Linked DNA regions of Rhodopseudomonas palustris HaA2. The protein of the gene in region 1 interacts with the protein of each later gene in a pairwise test. Links are inferred from orthologs where the notes say so. Each region holds a gene or a part of one and is shown in the gene's direction. Other genes may lie near its edges.

Region 1 (7,434 bases):
CGACATCATCGGCATGGCGAACGACATCTCGCGGGTCCGGCCGCTGTTCGACCAGGACCGCAAGTCCTTCCGCGAATTTCTCACCACCGATGCCGCGTCGCGCAATCTTCCCGGCGCGATGCTGATCGACAAGGACCGCAACATCGTGGAGTCGGCCCAGACCGGCATCCAGCGCGATTTCGACACGCCGGCCCCCGAATTCCTCAGCAATGTCGACGACACCGAGCCGCAGATCGCGGTGTTCATCGAGGCCAATTACGTCGCCGCGGTGATCCGGCTGAAGGGCTTCGACGACACCTTCCTGTATGTCGCGCGGCTGCTCGACCCCCGCGTGGTGGCGCAATTGCGGCAGACCCAGGCCAGCGTCGCCGAATATGCCGAGATCGAGGCGCGCCGGCTCGGCGTTCAGGTCGCGTTCGCGCTGATGTTCACGGTGATCGCGCTGACGGTGCTGATGTCGTCGGTGCTGATCGGGCTGAACTTCGCCAATTGGCTGGTGGCGCCGATCCGCCGCCTGATGGGCGCGGCGCAGATGGTCTCGACCGGCGATCTGCACGTCCAGGTGCCGGTGTTCAAATCCGAGGGCGACCTGTCGCAACTCGGCGAGACTTTCAACAAGATGACGCAGGAGCTGCGGACCCAGCGCGACGAACTGGTCAGCGCCAGCGATCTGATCGACAGTCGCCGCCGCTTCATCGAAGCGGTGCTGTCGTCGGCCAGCGCCGGCATCATCGGCGTCGACGGCTCGCTCAGCATCGGCATTCTCAACCGCTCGGCGGAGAAGCTGATCGGGCATTCGGAATCCGAGACGCTGGGGCATCCGCTGTCCGAGGTGATTCCCGAGCTCGACGAAATGATGGCCGCGGCCTGCGAAGGCGCGCAGCGTCTGGTGCAGGGCCAGATCACCATCACCCGCGATGGCCGCGAACGCATTCTCTCGGTGCGCGTCACGGCCGAGCAGACCGGCCACGCCCGCGACAGCTACATCATCACGCTCGACGATATCACCGAGCTGGTGTCGGCGCAGCGGACCTCGGCCTGGGGCGATGTCGCGCGCCGGATCGCGCACGAGATCAAGAACCCGCTGACCCCGATCCAGCTGTCGGCGGAGCGGATCAAGCGCAAGTTCGGCAAGGTGATCGTCGAGGACAAGGGCATCTTCGAGCAGTGCACCGACACCATCGTGCGCCAGGTCGACGACATCCGCCGCATGGTCGACGAATTCTCGCGCTTCGCGCGGATGCCGAAGCCGGTAATCGAAGGCGAGGATGTCGCCGACACCGTGCGCCAGGTGGTGTTCCTGATGCGCGTCGGCCATCCCGAGGTCGAGATCGAGACCGAGATCAAGGACGACCCGCTGCGGGCGCGGTTCGACCGCCGTCTGATTTCGCAGGCGTTGACCAACATCATCAAGAACGCGGCCGAGGCGATCGAGGCGGTGCCGCCGGAGGAACTCGGCAAGGGCAGGATCGAGGTGGTGGCGGCGCGCGACGGCGACGACGTCGTCATCGACGTCGTCGACAACGGCATCGGTCTGCCCAAACAAAGCCGCTCACGCCTGCTCGAACCCTACGTGACCACGCGCGAGAAGGGCACCGGCCTCGGGCTCGCGATCGTCGGGCGCGTGCTGGTCGATCATGGCGGCGGCATCGAACTCAACGACGCATCCGACTTCCGGCCCGGGCAACGTGGCGCGTGGATGCGGTTACGATTTGCGATGTCCGGACAGCCCGTGGCACCGCCTGCCGGTGAACCAAAAGCCAAGGCCGGCAACGAACCGAAGATAGAAGCGGCGAACAGCGGCTAGAATGACAGGCTCGACAAATGGCGAATGACATTTTGATCGTCGATGACGAAGCGGATATCCGCGATCTCGTCGCCGGCATTCTCGAGGACGAAGGCTTCACGTCGCGCACCGCGCGCGACAGCGATTCCGCGTTGGCGGAGATCGCGAACCGGCGTCCGAATTTGATCTTCCTCGACATCTGGCTGCAGGGCAGCAAGCTCGACGGCCTGCAGTTGCTCGAGCAGATCAAGAAGGAGCACGCCGAGGTGCCGGTGGTGATGATCTCCGGCCACGGCAACATCGAGACCGCGGTGGCGGCGATCAAACGCGGCGCCTACGACTTCATCGAGAAGCCGTTCAAATCCGACCGCCTGCTTCTGGTCGCGACGCGTGCGCTGGAGACCTCGCGGCTGAAACGCGAGGTGCGCGAACTGAAGCAGCAGGCGCCGTCGGCCTCGACGCTGATGGGCCGCTCGGCCTGCATGAACCAGTTGCGCCAGACCATCGAGCGCGCCGCCAAGGCCAACAGCCGGATTCTGATCGTCGGCCCGTCGGGGGCCGGCAAGGAACTCGCGGCGCGGACGCTGCACAACGCCTCCGGCCGCGCCGATGGCCCGTTCGTGGTGATCAACGCCGCCGCGATCACGCCGGAGCGGATGGAGGTCGAGCTGTTCGGCATCGAGCCGAACGGCGAGCACGCGCGCAAGGCGGGAGCGCTGGAAGAGGCCCATGGCGGCACGCTGTTCATCGACGAAATCGCCGACATGCCGCGCGAGACCCAGAACAAGATCCTGCGGGTGCTGGTCGAGCAGACCTTCCAGCGCTCCGGCGGCACCGCCAAGGTCAATGTCGACGTTCGCATCATCTCGTCGACGGCGCGCAATCTCGAAGAGGAGATCGCCGAGGGACGCTTCCGCGAGGACCTGTATCACCGGCTGTCGGTGGTGCCGATCCGGGTGCCGCCGCTGTCGGAACGGCGCGAGGACATTCCCGAATTGATCGAGTATTTCATGGACCAGATTTCGGCAGCGACCGGCCTGCCGAAGCGGCAGATCGGGCAGGATGCGATGGCCGTGCTGCAGTCGCATGTCTGGCCGGGCAACGTCCGTCAGCTCCGCAACAATGTCGAGCGGGTGATGATCCTCGCCGGCGGCGGCCCGGATGCGGTGATCACCGCCGACATGCTGCCGCAGGACGTCGGCTCGATGGTGCCGACGATGCCGACCGGCAACAATGGCGAGCACATCATGGGGCTGCCGCTGCGCGAGGCCCGCGAGGTGTTCGAGCGCGACTACCTCATCGCGCAGATCAGCCGGTTCTCCGGCAACATCTCGCGCACCGCCGAATTCGTCGGCATGGAGCGCTCGGCGCTGCATCGCAAGCTCAAGGCGCTCGGCGTCGGCTGATCGTTTTTCTCTGACCTCTCAACCGGAATTGCTCGATGTCGCGCATCGCCTATGTGAACGGCCGCTATCAGGAGATGCGCGACGCCAGCGTCAGCATCGAGGATCGCGGCTATCAGTTTGCCGACGGCGTCTACGAGGTCTGCGAGGTGCGCGACGGCCGGCTGGTCGACATGCCGCGGCATCTGACGCGGCTGCAGCGATCCCTGAGCGAATTGCGGATCGCGCTGCCGATGCCGCTGTCGTCGCTGGCTGTGATCCTGCACGAGGTGGTGCGGCGTAATCGCGTGCGCTTCGGGATCGTCTATCTGCAGATCAGCCGCGGCGTTGCGCGGCGGGACCACGGTTTTCCGCTGAGCCGTGTGAAGCCCAGTCTGGTGGTGACCGCGCGCACGATCAATCCGGCCAAGGGCGCGGAGAATGCGGCGCGCGGCATCAAGGTGATCACCGTGCCGGAGAATCGCTGGCCGCGGGTCGACATCAAGTCGACCGCGCTGCTGCCGAATGTGCTGGCGAAGCAGGCGGCACGCGAAGCCGGCGCCTACGAAGCCTGGTATGTCGACGGCGACGGCTTCGTCACCGAAGGCTCGTCGAGCAATGCCTGGATCGTCACCAAGCAGGGGCGGGTGGTGACCCGGCCCGACAGCTCGGGGATTCTGTCGGGTATCACCCGGGGCGTGCTGATCGAGGCGCTGGAGGCGCTGCAGATCCGGTTCGAGGAGCGTCCGTTCACGCCCGCCGAGGCGGCCGACGCAGCAGAGGCCTTCGTCACGGCGGCGAGCATGATCGTGATGCCGGTGGTCGCGATCGACGGCCATGCCATCGGAAGTGGCACGCCGGGCCCAGTTGCCCGCCGCCTGCGCGAACAGTTTCACCGATTTGCGGCCTTTTCCTGAATTTTGTGTCGCGCGCAGCACGGCGTCCGATTTAGCTGCTTGCCTAACAAGCACGCGTGCCGTCTAATCTCCTTGTCAGCCTCCGGAGGGGGATCTCAGGGGGGCCGACAACCGAGGTGAAGCTCCGCAGAGAGACGCGCCGCGGCAAAAAAAGACAATTCCAATTGCGGGAATAAAAATGGCGGCAGACCGCGCACAAAATCTACAAGACACCTTCCTGAACCACGTTCGAAAGACCAAGACTCCTTTGACGATTTTCCTGGTGAACGGGGTCAAATTGCAAGGCATTGTCACTTGGTTCGATAATTTTTGCCTGTTGCTGCGGCGCGATGGTCATTCGCAGCTGGTCTACAAGCATGCGATTTCGACGATTATGCCAGGCGCGCCGATCCAGTTGTTCGAAGGCGGCGAGGATTCTCCAGCTTGAGAAGGTCCTGATTGGAACCCCGCAGCTTTGACGGGGGCGCCGACCGGCCGCGGTCGGCGACAGACGGCCAGACCGGGCGGGTAATCGTCGTCGGGCCGTATCTTCGTGTCCGCAAGACCGATCCCGATGCCGGCGGAATGAATGCCGTGCGCGACAGCGACGCCCGCCTCGACGAGGCGGCGGGGCTTGCGCGCGCCATCGATCTGGAGATCGCCGAGGCGGTGCTGACGCCGATCAGTCAGATCCGCCCGGCGACCTATCTCGGCAAGGGCAAGGTCGAAGAGATCCTCGGCATCATCAAAGGCCACGAGGCCGATCTCGTGGTGATGGATTGCGCGCTGTCGCCGATCCAGCAGCGCAATCTGGAGAAGGCGTGGAGCGCCAAGGTGCTCGATCGTACCGGGCTGATCCTGGAGATCTTCGGCCGCCGCGCCAAGACCAAGGAAGGCGCGCTGCAGGTCGAACTCGCGCATCTGAACTATCAACGCTCGCGGCTGGTGCGATCCTGGACCCATCTCGAACGCCAGCGCGGCGGCTTCGGCTTCATGGGCGGCCCCGGCGAAACCCAGATCGAGGCCGACCGGCGGCTGATCGGCGATCGAATCTCGCGGCTCGAAAACGAACTGAAGAAGGTGCAGGCGACGCGGCGGCTGCACCGCGCCGGCCGCCAGCGCGTGCCGTATCGCGTCGTCGCACTGGTCGGCTACACCAATGCCGGCAAGTCGACGCTGTTCAACCGGCTGACCCGCGCCGACGTGCAGGCCGCCGACATGCTGTTCGCGACGCTGGACCCGACGCTGCGCGCCTTGACCTTGCCGCACGGCGGCAAGGCGATGCTGTCCGACACCGTGGGTTTCATTTCCAACCTCCCGACCCAACTCGTTGCGGCGTTCCGCGCCACGCTGGAGGAGGTGCTGGAAGCCGATCTGATCCTGCACGTCCGCGACATCTCGCACGAAGATGCCGAGGCCCAGGAGCGCGACGTCGACGCGGTGCTGCGCCAGCTCGGCGTCGAGGCCGACGGCGGGCGCATCCTCGAAATCTGGAACAAGATCGACCGCTTCGAGCCGGAGCAGCGCGAAGAGCTGCGCAACATCGCGGCGCGGCGGTCCGAGGATCGCCCGTGCTTCATGGTGTCGGCGGTGAGCGGCGAGGGCGTCGACGAGCTGTTGCTGGCGATCGAGCAGCGGCTGGCGGCCTGGCGTTCGGTGCTCGACCTGACCATCGACGCCGCCGACGGGGCCGGCGTGAGCTGGCTGCATCGCAACGCCGAGGTGCTGTCCAAGGAGCTGCGCGACGGCCGCTACGCCATGACGGTGCGGGTCGACGAGACCAAGCGCGACGTCGTCGTCGAGCGCTTCGGCGCGGTGCTGCGCGAGGACTGATCGGGGCGCGCCGCCGACGTTTCGGGGCGATCCGGGAAGGCGCTTCGGGCGCCCAGCCAAACTCCGGCTAAGTCATTGGAAAATCGGCTGGAAAAAGCCGCGAAAAGGCGACCGCGAGGGTGGCTTGCGCGGCCTCGATGCGGTATATGATTCGCATCAGAATCTGACCGGAACTCACCCTTGTCCGACAAAGACGACGAGAAGCCCGGGGAGCCTCAGGCGCCCTCGGATATTCGCCCCGTATCCATTCTCGACGAGATGAAGCGCAGCTATCTCGATTACGCGATGAGCGTGATCGTGGCGCGAGCGCTGCCGGATGCGCGCGACGGATTGAAACCGGTGCATCGCCGGATTCTCTTCGGCATGTACGAGAACGGATTCGAGTGGAACAAGCCGTATCGCAAATCGGCGCGCACCGTCGGCGACGTCATCGGTAAGTATCACCCGCACGGCGACCAGTCGGTGTACGACGCGATGGTGCGCATGGCGCAGGACTTTTCCATGCGCGTGCCGCTGATCGACGGTCAGGGCAATTTCGGCTCGGTCGACGGCGACGCGCCGGCCGCGATGCGATACACCGAATCGCGCCTGACCAAGATCGCGCAATTGCTGCTCGACGATCTCGACAAGGACACCGTCGACTATCAGGACAACTACGACGGCTCGTTCAACGAGCCGCAGGTGCTGCCGGCGAAGTTCCCGAACCTGCTGGTCAACGGCGCCGGCGGCATCGCCGTCGGCATGGCGACCAACATTCCGCCGCACAATCTCGGCGAGGTGATCGACGCCTGTATCGCATTGATCGACGATCCGGCGCTGTCGATCGACGATCTGAACGTCATCATCCCGGGCCCCGACTTCCCGACCGGCGGCATCATTCTCGGCCGCGCCGGCATTCGTCTCGCCTACCACACCGGCCGCGGTTCGATCGTGATGCGCGGCAAGGTCGAGATCGAAACGGTCCGCAAGGACCGCGAGGCGATCATCATCTCGGAGATCCCTTACCAGGTGAACAAGGCCACCATGGTCGAGCGGATCGCCGATCTGGTGCGCGAGAAGAAGATCGAGGGCATCTCCGATCTGCGCGATGAATCCGACCGCGACGGCTTCCGCGTCGTGATCGAGCTGCGGCGGGACGCGGTGCCGGACGTGGTGCTGAACCAGCTCTACCGCTTCACGCCACTGCAGACCAATTTCGGCGCCAACATGGTGGCGCTCGACGCCGGCCGTCCGCAACTGATGAACCTCAAGGATCTGCTGACGCTGTTCGTCGCGTTCCGCGAGCAGGTGGTCACGCGGCGGACCAAATATCTGCTGAACAAGGCGCGCGACCGCGCTCATATTTTGGTCGGCCTCGCCATCGCGGTGGCGAATATCGACGAGATCATTCGCGTCATCCGCAATTCGCCCGATCCGAACACGGCGCGCGAAACCCTGATGTCGCGCGACTGGCCGGCGGCCGACGTCGCCGCGATGATCACGTTGATCGACGACCCGCGCCACAAGCTCAACGAGGACGGCACCGCGCGGCTGTCGT
Region 2 (7,575 bases), 2.8 Mb from region 1 along the record:
CGGCCGGGGTGATGATTCGAGACGAACGCGGCCTTCTCCTGCGCCAGCAGCGCGGCGATCTCGCCGGGCGCCGACAGGCCGGAAGCTTTGGCGATGCCGCGCTCGTCGATGTCGGCCGGGATCGCGTCGAACGGAATCCCGGCATTGCTCAACAGCGCCTGCCGGGCGCGGCTCTGCGAGGCCAGCACCAGCGGCCCGGGGCCGAGCCACAGCGTCATTCGGACATCCTCTGGCGTTGCCGATCGGCGAGCAGCTTCATGATCGCGGCCGCGGTCTCCTCGATCGACCGACGGGTGACGTCGAGCAGCGACCAGCCGTATTTGGCGCTGAGCTTGCGCGCCAGCAACACCTCGTCGGTGACGGACTGGCGGTCGATATAGGAATCGTTGCCGGCGCCGGCGCCGAGGCTGAGCAGCCGGTTCTGCCGGACCTGGATCAGCCGTTCGGGCGAGGCGTGCAGGCTGACCACCAGCGGCTTCTTCAGGGTTTCGAGCTGATGCGGAATTGGTATCCCGGCGACCAGCGGCACGTTGGCGGTGCGAATGCCGCGATTGGCGAGATAGATCGAGGTCGGCGTCTTCGAGGTGCGCGATACACCGACCAGCACCACATCGGCCTCTTCGAGGCCTTCGACATGCTGGCCGTCGTCGTGCATCATCGAGTAGTTCAGCGCGTCGATGCGCTTGAAATATTCGGCGTTCAAAGTGTGCTGCGCGCCGACCCGGCCGGTGGTGGAGGCGCCGAGATAGGCCTCGAACAATTGCATCACCGGGCCGATGATCGACAGGCTCGGGCTGTTGATCTCCTGGCACTTGGCTTCGAGCCGGGCAACCAGTTCACCCTCCAGCAGGGTGAACAGCACGATGCCGGGCGATTCCTCGATCTCCTGCAGCACGCGGTCGAGCTGCTTCTGGCTGCGCACCAGCGGGTAGACGTGCTCCACCGCATTGACATTGGCGTATTGCGCCGCGACCGCGCGGGACACCGTGATCAAGGTTTCGCCGGTCGAGTCGGACACCAGATGGAGATGAAAATAGCTGCCGTCGGTCAGCATCATGACCCTGTGTATCCTGTGAACAACGGGGCGAAAGCCGCCGGATGGCGGCCCCGCGGCCGGCACGGGCGGGATAACCCGGTTTTTTCTTCACAGGCCTCGGGTGAGGAAATCGTCACGGGATGGTGTCGAGGTTAGCGGGTGAATGTGGATTTGTCTCTTGATAAAGAGACCGGATCACGGCGCGAGCGCCCGTGTTCAAAGGTCCAAGCCGTTTCAGGCAGACATCGCCCTGGGCTGTGCACATGTGGATGGTGCAAGGACAAGCCGCAGCGTCTGTTGCGCCGGCACAATCCCCCGACACTACGACTCAAACCCTAAGAATCTATAAATATTGTTTAGAGGAGTGGAGCTTGCGGAAAACTCCGTGATCGCGCATTCGAGTAACGCGCTGTGCGGGCGGTGCGTTCCAGATCGGCTCTGGAATTCCGCGCGGCCGGTGGGGCGACCGATGATCGACTGGACCGATATCTATCTTTGGGTGAAGACCCTGCACGTCGTCGCGGTGATCTCGTGGATGGCCGGAATGCTCTACATGCCGCGGCTGTTCGTCTACCACTGCAGCGCAGAGATCGGCTCGGTTCAGTCCGAGACCTTCAAGATCATGGAACGCCGGCTGTACAAGGCGATCATGAATCCGGCCATGATGGTCGCCTGGGCCGCCGGCCTGGTGATCGCCTGGGAGCAGAGCTATTTCACCTCCGGCTGGTTTCACGCCAAGCTCGGCGCGGTGGTGCTGATGACGGTGATCCACCTGATGCTGGGGCGCTACGTGCGCGATTTCGCCGCAGACCGGAACACGCGGACACATAAATTCTATCGGGTGATCAACGAGATACCCACGGTTCTGATGATCGCCGCAGTGATCTTTGTGATCGTCAAGCCGTTCTGATGGCGAAAAATCGGGCGATGGCGGGACACTGAACGCCTTGCGTGCGGCCTGACGATTTTCTATAGTTCGGCTGTCCCACCTAAAAGCAGGCGAATGTGGTTGCGATCTGGTTTTGTTTGAACCGGCCGCCGCATCGGGTTTGAAGCCTCTCCGCACCTTCCTTGCTCAAAGACGTCATCGACCCGAAGACCTGCGGCCTCTCTGTATTTTCCAGTCCCCCGCTCTCTTCCGCTGACGAATCCCCTCTCTCGGTTTTATTCCACAGGACCATCCCAATGCGGGAAATGAAACTTTCAGACCTCAAGGCCAAGACGCCGGCCGAGCTCGTCTCGTTCGCCGAAGAGCTGGGGGTCGAGAATGCCAGCACGATGCGCAAGCAGGAGCTGATGTTCGCCTGCCTGAAGCAACTGTCGGCCAAGGAAACCGATATCATCGGTGAAGGCGTCGTCGAGGTTCTGTCCGACGGCTTCGGCTTCCTGCGTTCGCCCGATGCCAACTATTTGCCGGGTCCGGACGACATCTACGTTTCGCCGTCCCAGATCCGCCGTTTTGGCCTGCGCACCGGCGACACCATCGAGGGCCACATCCGCAGTCCGAAGGAAGGCGAACGCTACTTCGCGCTGCTCAAGGTCAATACGCTGAACTTCGAGGACCCCGAGAAGTCCAAGCACAAGGTCAATTTCGACAATCTGACGCCGCTGTTTCCGGACGAGCGCTTCCGGCTCGAGATCGACGATCCGACCCGCAAGGATCTGTCGGCGCGGGTGATCGACATCGTGGCGCCGATCGGCAAGGGTCAGCGCGCGCTGATCGTGGCGCCGCCGCGCACAGGCAAGACCGTGCTGATGCAGAACATCGCGCATTCGATCACCGCCAATCATCCGGAATGCTATCTGATCGTGCTGCTGATCGACGAGCGGCCGGAAGAAGTCACCGACATGCAGCGCTCGGTGAAGGGCGAGGTGGTGTCCTCGACCTTCGACGAACCCGCGGTGCGCCACGTCCAGGTCGCCGAGATGGTGATCGAGAAGGCCAAGCGGCTGGTCGAACACGGCCGCGACGTCGTCATCCTGCTCGACTCGATCACGCGTCTGGGCCGCGCCTACAACACGGTGGTGCCGTCCTCCGGCAAGGTGCTGACCGGCGGCGTCGACGCCAATGCGCTGCAGCGGCCGAAGCGCTTTTTCGGCGCCGCGCGCAACATCGAAGAGGGCGGCTCGCTCACCATCATCGCCACCGCGCTGGTCGATACCGGCTCGCGCATGGACGAAGTGATCTTCGAAGAGTTCAAGGGCACGGGTAACAGCGAACTGATCCTCGACCGCAAGGTCTCGGACAAGCGCACCTTCCCGGCGATAGACATCTCGCGCTCCGGCACCCGCAAGGAAGAGCTGATCACCGATCCGCAACTCTTGAAGAAGATGTACGTGCTGCGCCGCATCCTCAATCCGATGGGCACCATGGACGCGATCGACTTCCTGCTCGACAAGCTGCGCAACACCAAGAACAACGCCGAATTCTTCGAGTCGATGAACACCTGATCGACCGCGGTTGGAAGCAAGTCTGCGAGGGCGCCCCGAAACGGGCGCCCTTTTTGCTGCGTGCGATTGAGCGTTGCGTCGGACGGTGGCACTCGGCAAGACAGACCGATGCATCCGAACGACCAGACCATCTTCGCCCTCGCGTCCGGCCGGCTGCCGTCGGCGCTGGCGATCGTGCGGGTGTCGGGCGCGCGCGCCAGGGACGTGCTGGCCGCGCTGACGGGGGCATTGCCGCCGCCGCGGACTGTGCGGCGGGTTCGGATTCGCGATGTAAATCATGAGCTTATCGACGACGCCGTGGTGCTGTGGTTCGCCGCGCCGGCGAGCGCGACCGGCGAGGATGTGGCCGAGTTTCACATCCATGGCGGCCGCGCGGTGCTGGCCGCGTTGGTCAAGGCTTTGGCTTCCTTCGACGATGTGCGGCCGGCGGAGCCGGGCGAGTTCACGCGGCGCGCATTCGAGAACGGCAAGCTCGATCTCACCGAAGCCGAAGGGCTCGACGATCTGATTCACGCCGACACCGAGGCGCAGCGACGGCTCGCGGTGCGGCAGCTCGGCGGTCTGCTCGGCGACAGGGCGCGGCGATGGCGGGCGCAGATCATCGAGGCGCTGGCACTGATCGAGGCCGGGATCGATTTCGCCGACGAAGGCGACGTGCAGGGCGAGCTGATGGCGCCGGCGCTGCGGACGATCGCGACGCTGCACGGCGAGATTGCAGAAGTGCTTGCGGCACAGGGCAAAAGCGAACGGCTGCGGGACGGGCTGGTGGTCGCGATCGCGGGGCCGCCGAATGTCGGCAAATCGACGCTGATCAATCGTCTGGCGCGCCGCGAGGTCGCGATCGTGTCGCCGCATGCCGGCACGACGCGTGATGTGATCGAGGTGCAGCTCGATCTCGGCGGTTATCCGGTGACGTTGATCGACACTGCGGGGATTCGTGAGAGCGAGGATTCGGTCGAGCAGGAGGGCGTGCGCCGGGCGAAGGCGCGAGCCGCGGAGGCGGACCTGGTGTTGTGGCTCGGCGCGGATGAGGCGATCGACGTAGCGGTCGAGGGCTCGGCGCCAGTCTGGCGGGTGCGGAACAAGATCGATTTGGTGCCGCAGGCCGATACCGTTGGAGCCGATTCTGGCGGCGCGGGTCTTGCGGCAAACCTGTGGCAAACCGAAGGCAACGTTGCCGCAAGGGAAGCGTTTGGGATTTCGGCGAAGCGGGGCGATGGCGTCGGCGATATGGTCGAGGCGCTGGCGGGATTCGCTGCGCAGTATTTTGCGGCGAGCGGGGAGGCCGCGGTGATCAGCCGGGAGCGGCATCGGCTTTTGCTGCAACAGGCCGAGGTCATGCTGCGGTGCAGCATGACTGTGGGCTTGGCACCGGAGTTGGTTGCGGAGGAACTCAGGCTGGCTGCGGGAGCGCTGGGGCGGCTGCTCGGCCGGGTCGATGTCGAAGACGTGCTCGGCGAGATCTTTGGCCGGTTCTGCATCGGCAAGTGAGATTGTCGAGAATATATAAATATAAATATATTCATTTCTTGATAGGTTCCGATCGAAGCCCGACCGGCAGGCCGAAACCGGATTTCGACTGCGATCTGGCGATGGCTGCGCCGTGGGCCGCTGCCGGGATTGTTTCACGTGAAACAAGCCTTGCGCGTCGATTGCTTGCAGCAGTTTGACCCTGACATGAAATTGAATCGTCATCTGGAGCGGTTTTGATGGAATCAGCGCTCGCGACCAAATGCCGCCGTCATCCTGAGGTGCCGCCGGGCCGCGCTGTGCGCGGCGCGGCGGCCTCGAAGGATGAGCCGCAGGCGCCTGGGCCGCATCCTTCGAGGCGCGCTACGCGCGCACTCAGGATGACAACTCTGCACGCGAGAAGGCCGCATTCCTTCAATCAGTCGATGAAGCGTTCTGAGGAGCCCGGCGAAGCCGGGCCTCTCGAAGGAGGGCGACCCATTCCCGTCCGCCCATGGTTCGAGACGGCGCTTCGCGCCTCCTCACCAAGGCGTTGTGCTGTGGTGACGAGGCGCGTCGCCGGGGCTGATTCCCGGAGACCAACGCACTCGCGTTTCACGTGAAACACGGCCGAATCCAATACCGCTTCAAAGCCGGGAAAAGCTGCGCTACAAGCCGGCCATGCGCAATTCCTACGATGTCATCGTCATTGGCGGCGGCCATGCCGGCTGCGAAGCCGCGGCTGCAGCGGCGCGGCTCGGCGCCGCCACCGCGCTGGTGACGCATCGCTTCGCCACTGTCGGCGCGATGTCGTGCAATCCGGCGATCGGCGGTCTCGGCAAGGGGCATCTGGTTCGCGAAGTCGACGCGCTGGACGGGCTGATGGGCCGGGTGGCCGATGCCGGCGGCATCCAGTTCCGGATGCTGAACCGGCGCAAGGGCCCGGCGGTGCGCGGACCGCGCGCCCAGGCCGACCGCAAGCTCTACGCCGCCGCGATGCAGGCCGCGATCCGCGCCACCGCCAATCTCCGCGTGATCGAGGGCGAGGCGGACACGCTGCTGAACGAGGCGGGCCGGGTCACCGGGATTCGTCTGGCTGACGGCCGCGAGCTTGTGGCCGGCGCGGTCGTCATCACCACCGGCACCTTTTTGCGCGGGCTGATCCATCTCGGCGAACAGTGCTGGCCGGCCGGCCGGATCGATGAGGCGCCGGCGCTCGGGCTGTCGGCCTCGTTCGAGGCGCTGGGTCTCGCGCTCGGCCGCCTCAAGACCGGGACGCCGCCGCGGCTCGACGGCCGCACCATCGACTGGGGCGCGGTCGAGATGCAGCCCGGCGACGATCCGCCGGAGCCGTTCTCGGTGCTGACGCCGGCGATCACCACGCCGCAGATCGAATGCGGCATCACCCGGACGCTGCCCGCGACCCACGAGGTGATCCGCGCCAATGTGCATCGCTCGCCGATGTATTCCGGGCAGATCCAGTCGTCGGGGCCGCGCTATTGCCCGTCGATCGAGGACAAGATCGTCAAATTCGGCGACCGCGACGGCCACCAGATCTTCCTCGAGCCGGAAGGGCTCGACGATCCGACCGTCTATCCCAACGGGATCTCGACCTCGCTGCCCGAAGAGGTGCAGCGCGCGATCCTGGCCACGATCCCGGGCCTGGAGCGCACCGTGATGCTGCGGCCGGGCTATGCGATCGAATACGATCATGTCGATCCGCGCGAGCTGGAGCCGACGTTGCAGACCAAGCGGTTGCGCGGGCTGTATCTGGCCGGCCAGATCAACGGCACCACCGGCTATGAAGAGGCCGCGGCGCAGGGCCTGGTCGCCGGGTTGAACGCGGCGCTGGCGGCCGGCGGCGGCGAGGGCGTCGTGTTCGACCGCGCCGACGGCTATCTCGGGGTGATGATCGACGATCTGGTGACCCGCGGTATCTCCGAGCCGTACCGGATGTTCACTTCCCGGGCGGAGTATCGCCTGACGCTGCGGGCCGACAATGCCGATCAGCGGCTGACCGACAAGGGTCTGGCGCTGGGCTGCGTCGGGACGGAGCGGGCGGCGTTCCACCGCGGCAAAATGGCGGCGCTGGCCGAGGCCAAGGCGCTGGCGCAGTCGCTGGCGATCACGCCGAACGAGGCGGCCAGGCATGGGCTGTCGCTCAATCGCGACGGCCAGCGGCGCTCGGCGTTCGATCTGCTGTCCTATCCGGAGATCGAATGGCCGCAGGTGAGGGCGATCTGGCCGGAACTGGCGGCGGTTTCGCCGTCGATCGCCGGGCATGTCGAGATCGACGCCAAGTATGCCGTCTATCTGGAGCGCCAGGTCGCCGACGTCGCCGCGTTCCGGCGCGATGAGGGCCTGCTGCTGACCGATGTCGACTATGCGCAGGTGCCCGGACTGTCGAACGAGGCGCGGGGCCGGCTGGAGCGGCACCGGCCACGCACGGTCGGGCAGGCGGGTCGCCTGGACGGTATCACCCCCGCGGCGCTCGGCATTCTGGCGGCCTATCTGCGGCGAGAAGCGCGGAAGCGGCCGGCGGTGGTGGACGGCGAAGGCTAGGCGAGGCCGCTGTTTCACGTGAAACAGCGCGCCGCCTCGTTTGCGGGGCCGGATCGGCTCGTTGGGCGCCTTGAAGC

The links.
Region 2: the proteins of hfq (region 1) and rho interact in binary tests that used the Escherichia coli proteins (3 or more experiments, as listed by UniProt). The link is inferred for Rhodopseudomonas palustris HaA2 from one-to-one orthologs.

What each region holds. Positions count from the first base shown.
Region 1 is NC_007778.1:3,273,534-3,280,967, reverse strand. What follows is about bases 3,031-5,887. They hold hfq (RNA chaperone Hfq), read left to right. Parts: upstream 3,031-4,263; coding sequence 4,264-4,512; downstream 4,513-5,887. Other genes in these bases: hflX (GTPase HflX), read left to right, coding at 4,524-5,887; RPB_RS14505 (D-amino-acid transaminase), read left to right, coding at 3,228-4,085; RPB_RS14510 (sigma-54-dependent transcriptional regulator), read left to right, coding at 3,031-3,192. Also shown: RPB_RS14515 (sensor histidine kinase NtrY-like), read left to right, coding at 1-1,807; more of RPB_RS14510, read left to right, coding at 1,825-3,030; more of hflX, read left to right, coding at 5,888-5,897; gyrA (DNA gyrase subunit A), read left to right, coding at 6,078-7,434. UniProt on the Escherichia coli protein: RNA chaperone that binds small regulatory RNA (sRNAs) and mRNAs to facilitate mRNA translational regulation in response to envelope stress, environmental stress and changes in metabolite concentrations.
Region 2 is NC_007778.1:434,278-441,852, reverse strand. Bases 1,357-4,354 are described here. They hold rho (transcription termination factor Rho), read left to right. Parts: upstream 1,357-2,221; coding sequence 2,222-3,487; downstream 3,488-4,354. Other genes in these bases: mnmE (tRNA uridine-5-carboxymethylaminomethyl(34) synthesis GTPase MnmE), read left to right, coding at 3,596-4,354; hemJ (protoporphyrinogen oxidase HemJ), read left to right, coding at 1,506-1,946. In the rest of the region: RPB_RS02010 (Maf family protein), read right to left, coding at 1-218; RPB_RS02005 (pyruvate, water dikinase regulatory protein), read right to left, coding at 215-1,054; more of mnmE, read left to right, coding at 4,355-4,978; tRNA uridine-5-carboxymethylaminomethyl(34) synthesis enzyme MnmG, read left to right, coding at 5,618-7,498. UniProt on the Escherichia coli protein: Facilitates transcription termination by a mechanism that involves Rho binding to the nascent RNA, activation of Rho's RNA-dependent ATPase activity, and release of the mRNA from the DNA template.